DNA from 2 places in the Paenibacillus aurantiacus genome. Region 1 is predicted to be linked to the other one. Evidence: riboswitches for the same ligand, from Rfam matches in the RefSeq annotation. Region 1 holds a riboswitch; the other holds the start of a gene.
The links. Region 1 has a riboswitch for cyclic di-GMP ahead of ACFFSY_RS03460 (hypothetical protein). Riboswitches for the same ligand answer to the same signal wherever they lie in the genome.

Region 1 (4,894 bases):
TTTTCATTTGTTCCAAGCGTTTCGCTTCTTTAGACGTTTGGGCCGTATTGAAACCTAAGAATGCGCCTCCAAGTAAAAACGGAATCGCTAATCCTCCTGTACTCAGAGCAATGGCCAATCCTACACCAGTAGTTGCGGCAGCCTGAGTGTAGCCTCTTTTAGCGCGATCGGCGATGATTTCATCCATGTCCCCTTTTGGGATAATGGTGCTAGAAACGGCAGATAATGCTGACTCTACTTCATTTAAAGCAGACTTGATTTGTACGCTCACATTCATGAAGCCACGTTGAAGCTGGCGGAACAATTCTTCGTCGTGCTTATTGCCTGACGGTTCAAAAATGTCTTTGACGTTCCGATCAAGCATCGCGGGCAGATAGATCGATACTTGGTCTAACCTGCGTTTCTGATTCTGAATGGCATAATACATGAAATTAATGAGTCGGTGATTTCGCTGATCGCGATCACTAACATTGTCATGAATTTCTCGAATTCCGGCTTGGATAGCCAGCAGCTGTCCAAACAAATGAAACAAAGCAAAGTCATTCACCTGACGAGTCCAGCTTAAATAAATTTGCTTAGCCTCAGTACGCTCAATTAATGGTGCCTTTGCGTGATAATACGTCGCATAGATGATTTTGTGTACTTCTGCGGCAGGTAGCATGAAGCGGTTGGTTCCACTGCCGTTAGCTCCTTCCCTAGCTGATATATTGCATGGAACCAGGAAGGAATCACCCTCAGGCTCGGCAATCGAAATATCCGATATGGCATGGTATTCAAAATCGTGAAGAACGGTATCTGGTGATTGCCGTAATTGGATGCCGCGCATCGTTTGTTCAATGAAGAATGGATGCTCCATTGAAGTGATACCGAAGCTAACATCATCGAGATTGTTCGGTGTTTTCGGATTGACATAAGCTGCCCATTTTTTATCCGGCCATGTAATCATAGAAATGCTAGAATCCTCGAAAATGAACATTCTGTGCTGATAGCCAACAATATCGCAAGATTGCAAAAATAGCGGAGCCGAAAGCTGCAACTCCTTCCAATGCAGAAGACGAATTTGATTTGAAGATTGAACTAACATGCTTACTTCATCTTTCGTATAGCGATTTTGCTGATATACACCGTAAAGATAACCGGTTTGGGGAACACAAACGCCACAGGAACTTCCCCAAGTCGCTTTTGCAAACGCGATCGCATCAGGACGCTGCATATTCACCACGAAAGCCTTATTATTATGGACGATAATGGTTCGATTCTCTTTTTTATCGTAATACCATTCGTCATTCTGCAAAGAGAATTGATGCAGCACTTTCCAATTGTCCTCATCTAGGAAAGATACGACACCGTGATCATGATAAACAAGAGATGCTGTTTTATTGGACATAAAACTATTGACGACTCCCAAAATTATAGCTGCTGCAGTTGCAGCCTTATTAGAAAGCTCAACTTTACTGTCAGAGCCGCCAAAACGATAAGTGATCGGATAAATACTTTTGAACGGTCCTACCAGCTGTGAAAGCCTGGGTGCATCCTGCAGCAGCGTCTTTACGGATTGAAGCTTCTCCTTCTGTGGGATAAACAACTGGATCGAAGAAATTGATTCGTTCTGGATATCAAAATGTCCTTTTAAGGTTAGGCTATGTGCACCGGAAGCCTCCCACGTTTCAATCCGATGTAGCGGAACCGTGAAGGTATTCGTGACAAAATCATCTTGGTGTATGATTTCAATGAATTTCGCTGCTAATTTCAACGACATATGTGTCTTAGACTGGCCTTGATATGAAATAAGAGTCGAAATTAATTCTTTTGCATCCGATGGAAAATCGAAACATTCATAGGGTATATTCGGGAATAAATCGATAAAATCCCATGAATTCAACGTAAAATCCAGTTTAAATGGATATGTTGCTGAGCTCTTCACATATACAGTAGAACCAGAAAAGGATATGAGAAGCTTAGTGGACTTCGCATCGAAATGCATAACCCGTTCAGTTCCAAATATCCCGCCGGTGTCATAGGCAATGACTCGCCCATAATTCGTGATAACGAGCGTATGGGTGCCTAATTGAGACATTCCGGAATAATCGAAGCCCTTCTGGCGGTTGTAAACATCGGTTTCACCCGAGTTATAGCAGTCACGTATTTTTTGTGGAATCACGGATGAACCTTCTTTCAGAAATCATTATTTAGGGAACAAAAAAACCATCCCGCCAATAGCAGGATAGTACACTATCACAATTTAGCGGTTTGGCAGCCATAGCTTTTCGCTTTAGGCCCATAACTTTGCGTCCTTATCTTTCAATAAGTTTGCCTATGAAATTCGTAGTCCGAAAGAACTATCTGAATTTATTATAGTTTCGTTTACGAGCTGTTTCAACATAAGTTTCTGCCAGCACTCTGCGAAACTAAATCGTCATCGGTAACTATGTAGAGAAGGTGATCGTCTATAAGGAACATGTGGGGCTAAGAGTGGATGAAATGCAAAATCCACAACCTCATGCGGTTGTGGATTTACATGGTGGAGGCGAGGGGATTTGAACCCCTGTCCGAAGACATCGCCACATAGGCATCTACGGGTGTAGTCACAGTTTTGATGTCACCTAGGCCGTCGCCCCGTAACCGGCTACGATCTAGGTCAGCCTGATTGTCTTCTTCAGCACACCCCAGGCGGAGATGTGACAGCGTATCCCACTAAGAGTGAGCCCCTACATCCGGCACATGGGCGATGCAGGAGAGGAGCTTAGCATACAGTTTCTTAGGCTGCTGCTAAAGTTGTACGTTGGTTGCCATTTAATAGGCTTTAGCGTTGATGAAGCGGACGCGTCCCCACTACCCGCAACCCATGCTCGAACTATCCCCGTCGAATCCATAAACGCCCCCATATCGCATAAACGGCGTCGTCTGAACCGTGCGGCTCATGTTCCGTTTAGCAGAGCGCTCGGCGTTCTCACGCGGCGAGCATAAGCTGTTCTTGCTTGCTGCTTCTTGTTTGTCTTGCGTTCGCAATGCCGTACTGCTTGGCTTGCTTAGTTAGTATAGCACATCGTCTACACGAATGTACCCCTGTGTTTCTGGAAGAGCTGCCTTCTAGCTGGCACGGCTGCCAGAGCATCTGCCGCACACTCGTTACCGCGCGACCTTCTGCTTCTCGCGCAGCGCACGCTGGATATCGCGCTGGGCATCCTTCTTCGCCGCGCTCTCGCGCTTGTCGTATTGCTTCTTGCCTTTGCCGAGGCCGATAAGCAGCTTCGCGTAGCCGTTGCGGACGTAAATCTTCAGCGGCACGATCGCGTAGCCTTCCTGCTTCGACTGGCCGAGCAGCTTGTGGATCTGCACCTTATGGAGCAGCAGCTTGCGCGCCCGCGTCGGATCGGTCGGATTGTGGCGGTTGCCTTGCTCGAACGGACTGATGTGCATGTTATGGATGAACATCTCGCCATTGCGGATCGTCGCGAACGCATCGTTAATGTTCGCCTTGCCGGCCCGCACCGACTTGATCTCCGTACCCATGAGCACCATGCCCGCTTCGAACGTCTCCTCGATGAAATAGTCATGGGAAGCTTTCTTATTCTGAGCTAGCTGCTTATTCTCATTCGTCTTCTTCGCCACGCCATCCACCTCGCATTCGTTCGCTTCTTGTATCTTACCCTGCCCGTCCCCGCCATAAAACAACGGACTCCCGCGCAGGTGCATCAGGAGTCCATTGTAACAACTTTACAGTTCGAAATCAAGGCGGCCGATACCGCCAAGATTCCGATACCCGCTCCGCTTTACTTCTTTTCTTTGCGGATAAAAGCCGCCGTCGCGTTGCCGCCGGACTTCTTCCGCTTCTTGCGCGGCTTACCGGCTCCGGCTGGTGCGCCCTCTGGCGCCGGAGTCGTCTCGACCGTGCCGCCTTCCGGACGCGCCGCGTTCGGATTGAACACCTCGCTCACGCCGCCGGACTTCTTCTTGCGCCGCGAGCGGCTTCCGCCGCTAGCGTTGCCGCCCTGGCCTTGGCTCGCATCCGCCCCGCCGCCGGCATAGCCGCCGCGAGCTCCGCCTTGCACAGCGCCGCCGCTGCGCGAACCGCCCGACGCGCCGCCGCTTCTGCCGGCTCCGCCGCTTCTGCCAGCCCCGCCGCGACCGCCGCCGGAACGATTACCGCCCGAGCGATTGCCGCCGGAGCGGCCCCGGCGATCGTTACCGCCCGGTCCGTTGAAGTGCTCATACTCGCCGTCGTCGATAACGCCGCCGGTGCCGAGAATCGGGAGCCCCCACATGTCGGTCCGTACGCCGCCTTTGCGCTTGCCGCCCGAACGGGCGCCGCCGCTGCGGTCGCCACCGGTTGCCGACTCTTCGCCACGAGTGCCCCCGGAGCGATCGCCGCCGTCCTCGGAGACGCCCAGGATCTTATCCAAGTTGAAATCATCTTCCGGCTTCCAGCCCGGCCGTTCCGCTCCTCCGCTAGGCTGTCGGCGGCCCGGTGCGACGAACACGCCGCCTTGAGCCGGACGCAAGCCTGCGCCTGCAGCGCCCGCTTCTCCGCCGCGACCGCCTTTGCGACGTCCGCCGCGCCCTTGCTCCGCAGCCGCCGGTGCCGGACGGTTATCCCCGCCTCGGCGTCCGCCGCGCTGCCCGCGATCGTCGCGCCCGCTTGCGCTGCGATCATCGCCGCGCTCGCGTCCGCGTCCTTGGCCTTCGCGTCCGCCGCGTTCTCGGCCGCCGCCTTGACCGCCGCGTCCGCGTCCGGCGCGAAGCGCCTTCTCCAGCTCGCGGTCGGTATTGCGGGAGCTCGAGTCGAGCAAGGCGAAATCGATCGTATGCTCGTCCATGTTGACGTTCTCCACGCGAACGCGCACTTCGTCGCCGATCCGGAAGATGCGCGACGTACGCTCTCCGATGAGCACCA
Region 2 (4,894 bases), on a different contig from region 1:
GCGCGGGCATCGCGTTCGGTCCAAGCTCCATCGTCTCCACTGTTCGCGGCCAAGCATGGACCTATCCTCTCGCGGACGGAACATCCCCGCTCCCCGGCTCCCTTCAGACGGATGCTTCGGGTAATTTGTACGCGCAGGACCAATCCGGCGGCTGGTACTCGCTCACCGCGCAGGGCCAACTTCGCTACCGGCTCCAAATCGCGTTACCGGCAGGCAGCCGCATGTCATGTAAAGTCGCGCCTTCCGGCGACGCGGCGTGCCAATCCGGCCTGCTGGGCATCATCGGCATCCGGGAGAAGAACGCTGCGCCACGCGTGCTGATCGATGGACGGGAGCAATTTTACGGACAACGGCCTTTCATTCGCAGCGGCGTGACGCTCGTTCCCCTTCGCGGCATATTCGAAGGACTGAAGGCCGATGTTCGATGGAATGCGGACAGCGGCACTATTACCGCTTCGCGAGACGGCGTCGTCGTCAAGCTGACCGTCGGGAGCGCGGGGGCCAAGATCGGCTCGCGCACCATCGCCCTTTCCCAGCCGCCCGTGATCGTGAACTCGGCCGTATTCGTGCCCTTGCGGTTTATTGGCGAGTCGCTGGGCGCGACTGTAATCTGGGAGAAGACATCGACGATCCAGATTTTCTCGCCATAATCCGGGCTTGTGCCCCGCTTAGCGAATTCTGAGGAGGAAACAACTTGATTCATCATCGCAGCTTCAAAATCGCCGCCCTCATTGTCGTACTGCTGCTTCTGCTCGCCGTCGCGATTCGTCAACTTTTCGCGGAAGACCCGGTCCAGCGGCAATCGTTCGTCCCCATCGAGACCACCCAGGTGCTCAACAACCCATTCATGGGGTTCGTGGCGGACGCCCGTTACGATACCGCTACCCAGCCGGTCCGTCTCGCGCATGTGAATCTGACGTGGGCGGATCTCGAGCCGCTCAAAGGCCAATATGCCTTCACCGAGATCGAGCGCAAATTCAATTTCGAACGCTGGCGGGCGCAGGGGGTTAGGCTGGTCGTTCGCATCATATTGGATTACCCTCGCGACACGGCCCATAAGGATATTCCCGATTGGCTGTATGAGGAGACCCGTAAGCGCGGCACCGCCTACAATACGGAGTATGGGCGTGGATTCAGTCCTGATTATACGAACCCGGTACTCATTCAATACCACCGGGAGCTGATCAAGCAGGTGGCGGCACGCTACAACGACGACCCTTTGATCGCCTTCGTACAAATCGGCAGCGTCGGACACTGGGGCGAGTGGCATACGTATGACGGGGATGTCGTCGCCAAGCATATCCCATTCCCGACTCATAACGTCACCGATCAGTATGTACAGCCTTACGTCGACTATTTTACGGACAAGCCGCTTCTTATGCGCCGGCCGCATGAAATCGCGCTGCGTAATGGCATGGGTCTGTTCAATGACTCCTTCGGCAGGGAAGACGCGACGATGGAGGAAGGAATGCTCGGCTGGTACACGAAAGGCTATACGAACTGGCTTACCGACGAAGAGGAGCCCGCCATGCCGGATTTCTGGACAAAGGCGCCGAGCGGCGGGGAGTTCGCCGGAACGTCGGGACTGCTCTCGGATGGCAGCATTGAGGAAGCGATCCGCGAGGCCAAAGCAACCCATGTCTCTTGGCTCGGTCCTTTCGCGCCGACGACAGAGCCCGCTGGTGGGGCTATGCAGCGCAATATCGACCGCTTCCTGACGACGATCGGCTATCGTTTCGTCATTGCGGAAGAATCCCATGAGGAAGAGGCACAGCCGGGCGGCAAGTTGAAGGTCGAACTCAGCGTGAACAACCGCGGCGTAGCACCCTTCTATTTCGATTGGCCATTGGAATTGTCTCTGGCCGACGACAATGGCAGCATCCGTACTTCGGTGAAGACTAGCGCGGATATTCGAACTTGGCTCCCCGGCGTCTCGCAAGTCTCGTCCGAGCTGCCTGTCCCGAACAATCTGCCTCCAGGTGAATATACCGTGACGGCCGCGATTTTAGACCCTGATACGGGAGTCCCAGGCGTCGATTTCGCGATCGAGGGCAGAAGAACAGACGGACGTTTTTCCCTGGGTACCGTGACGATTACCGGCGAATAAAGGCATACACCGCCTAAGATTGGGATTGAACATGGCCTTTAACCCTTATTTTCCATATAAATAGTTCTTAATGACTACCTGTTTTACGTTACTATTCGTCACATTAGTCTCTAAGACTCATGTTAGAATTTGCTGGAATATATTATCTTTACTTTAGAAAACCGAAAAGGCAAACCTGGGGAAACCCAGTGACGCAAAACTATAGGGGCTTCCGCCGCATGCCGGCGATGCCAGCCAGTTACCGAAGTTGTATCGGACCTGTACACCGACAGATCCCGGACAACCCGGGATCTGTTTTCTTTTCTATTCATTACATAGAAGAGGGTGCATGGTCATGATGAAAACAAAAAATTGGTTTATCGCTTTGCTCGCATTGATGTTCCTGGTTACGACGCAACCGGTCGGCGCTTCCGCGGAATCCTATTCCAGCGGAACCGGCAGCAAGCTGCTCATCTACTACGCGACGCCGAAACTGATCAATAACGTGCGCGACGATGCCGCGGCTGCCGCGATTTTCGCCAAATACGACTACGTCGTACTCGGCGCGGGTCTGGAAAGCCCCTCCCATGCTTATAACGTTTCGACACGGAATATTATCGGCCTGGCGAAATCGATTCACCCGTCCATGAAATTTTTCGGTTATGTCGACTTGGGCGTGACCACGTATAACTACACCATCGATGTCATGCAGACGAAAGTCACGCAGTGGAAGAGCATGGGAGTAAGCGGTATTTTCCTTGACGACGCCGGCTACGATTTCCAAACGCCGCGCGCCCGCCTCAACCTGATGCTGGACTACCTGCACAGCAACCAGCTTAGCGGTTTCGTGAATGCCTGGAAGCCCGAAGACGTGATGGGCAGCGAAGTGAACGCCGCCTACAACCCAAGCGGCATTGCCACTCGCATGGGTCCTAACGATTACTACTTGCTGGAGAGCTTCATTCTTAATACGGTAACGAGCTCCTCCACTTACGTGAGCAATAGCGGTTATGCGATTGGGAAGTACATCAAACAACGCGGCGATAAAGCCATGAATTATAAGAAAACGCTCGGCGTTAAAATGATGGCAATCAACGTCGTAGATTATGTAACGCGTACGGATGCGCAAATTCGCAAGTATTTCGAGATGATGGAAGTAGGCTCGCTGCTGTTCGGCCTGGATGGATACGGCCTAAGCGCCGCCAACTATAGCGCAAGCGGCACGAACCGCTTCTTAGTTAAGGATCATGCTTACAATCCGAACTACAAGACACTCGTATCCAGTTCATCCAGCTATACAACTAACGCCACGCTGACCGAGTTCAAGCGTGCGGGTTATACGATCCATAACGAACCGAGTTCGCACTGGTGGAACTTCCGTCAATAGTAACCAGCGTTAGCTTAAGACAAATAAAGAACCGTCCATCGACGATCGCGTCGATGGACGGTTCTTTTGTTTATCCTGCATATGCGCCAGTTATACGCGCACCGCGCATAATAGCCGATTGCCGATGGTTCACGGCGCGTAATCGCCATTGTAGCTAACCAAAACCGCGTCTTTCACGCCGTCGATCGCGGAGATTTCGCTGACGAAGGCGGTATTGTCATCCCGCAGCCGAAGTTCAACCGTCATTTCGGTCTGGTCTTTGCGAACGGTTTTCGATTTCAACACATACTTCATTTTACGCAGCACAATTTTCACCTGATCGCTGGCACGCTCTTCGTAATTGACGATGAGCAGGTATGGAGCGTCTTTTCTTTTGCGCTTCGACAAGAAGAATAGCACGGCACTGATCGCGAGAGAACCGATTATCGCAATCGGGTAGATCTTGGCGCCAGTCGCGATTCCGACCGTAATGGCCCAGAACATGAACATGATGTCGAGCGGATCTTTCACGGCCGTCCGGAAACGAACGATACTGAGCGCGCCGACCATGCCGAGCGAGAGCACGATATTGGTGCTGATCGTCATGATGACAATCGTCGTCAGCATCGTCATAATGACGAAAGTCAGGTTGTAGTTGTGGCTATACACGACGCCTCGGAACGTCTTGTAGTACGTCCAATAAATAAACATGCCGAGCACGAAGGAAATGAGCAGCCCGATGACGATCTCGAGGATCGACACCTGCTTGAAGGCTTCCATTTCTATTATGCTTTTCTTGAATACTTCTTGAAAATTCAGTTGATCTCCCATGTTGGCAATTGCTCCCCCTGACGCTAGTCCGCGTAACTTTTTCTTCTTTCTCTGCAGATGACATACTTGGAAATGGTAGAACGATTCGCGGCAGACATCTGGATCAAGCCATACACGAAATCCGGAAGAAACTGATTGTACTTCACTTCCAATATCGTCTTCGGCCCTTCGATCGACTCCACCATCGGCAAGTTCGGATCAAAAATATCGAGCGACTGAATGCTTCCCTTCAGGCTCTTATCGAACGTAATCCGCACGTCGCTGACCGGGAAAATGTACGCTTCCCGCTGGTAATCCACGACAACTGCCGGTTTAAGCAAGCCATGCTTGTTGTCGAAATAGAAATCGCGCGCCAGCGGGCTCTCTGAATTCCGCAGAAACTCCCAGTCCCCTGCGATAATGCGGTCGTACTCTTCCCTGGTCATGCTGGCCGACTCTTTGGCGATATATTCGTGATACTTACTCTTGCGTTCCAGCTTAATCACGCGGTCACTCTTGTTATAGATGCGAATCCGGTATTTCTTCCGTTGAAAGATGCCGTCGTTCTTGTCGTTAAGCGCCGCCTCATGCATATTGTCGAAATAGAGGCTGCGAATATGGTAACCATCTCG

Region 2: it holds a riboswitch for cyclic di-GMP, as region 1 does, so the genes downstream of both, ACFFSY_RS08140 (hypothetical protein) here and ACFFSY_RS03460 (hypothetical protein) in region 1, are expected to answer to the same signal.

What each region holds. Positions count from the first base shown of each region.
Region 1 is NZ_JBHMDO010000008.1:42,949-47,842, reverse strand. It holds gene ACFFSY_RS03460 (hypothetical protein) at 1-2,161, opposite strand, end outside; cyclic di-GMP riboswitch class I at 2,242-2,325, opposite strand; RNA gene ssrA (transfer-messenger RNA) at 2,520-2,883, opposite strand; gene smpB (SsrA-binding protein SmpB) at 3,130-3,612, opposite strand; gene rnr (ribonuclease R) at 3,774-4,894, opposite strand, start outside.
Region 2 is NZ_JBHMDO010000015.1:284,887-289,780, forward strand. It holds gene ACFFSY_RS08130 (copper amine oxidase N-terminal domain-containing protein) at 1-650, shown strand, start outside; gene ACFFSY_RS08135 (DUF4832 domain-containing protein) at 695-2,107, shown strand; cyclic di-GMP riboswitch class I at 2,266-2,353, shown strand; gene ACFFSY_RS08140 (hypothetical protein) at 2,442-3,473, shown strand; gene ACFFSY_RS08145 (DUF4956 domain-containing protein) at 3,603-4,283, opposite strand; gene ACFFSY_RS08150 (polyphosphate polymerase domain-containing protein) at 4,307-4,894, opposite strand, start outside.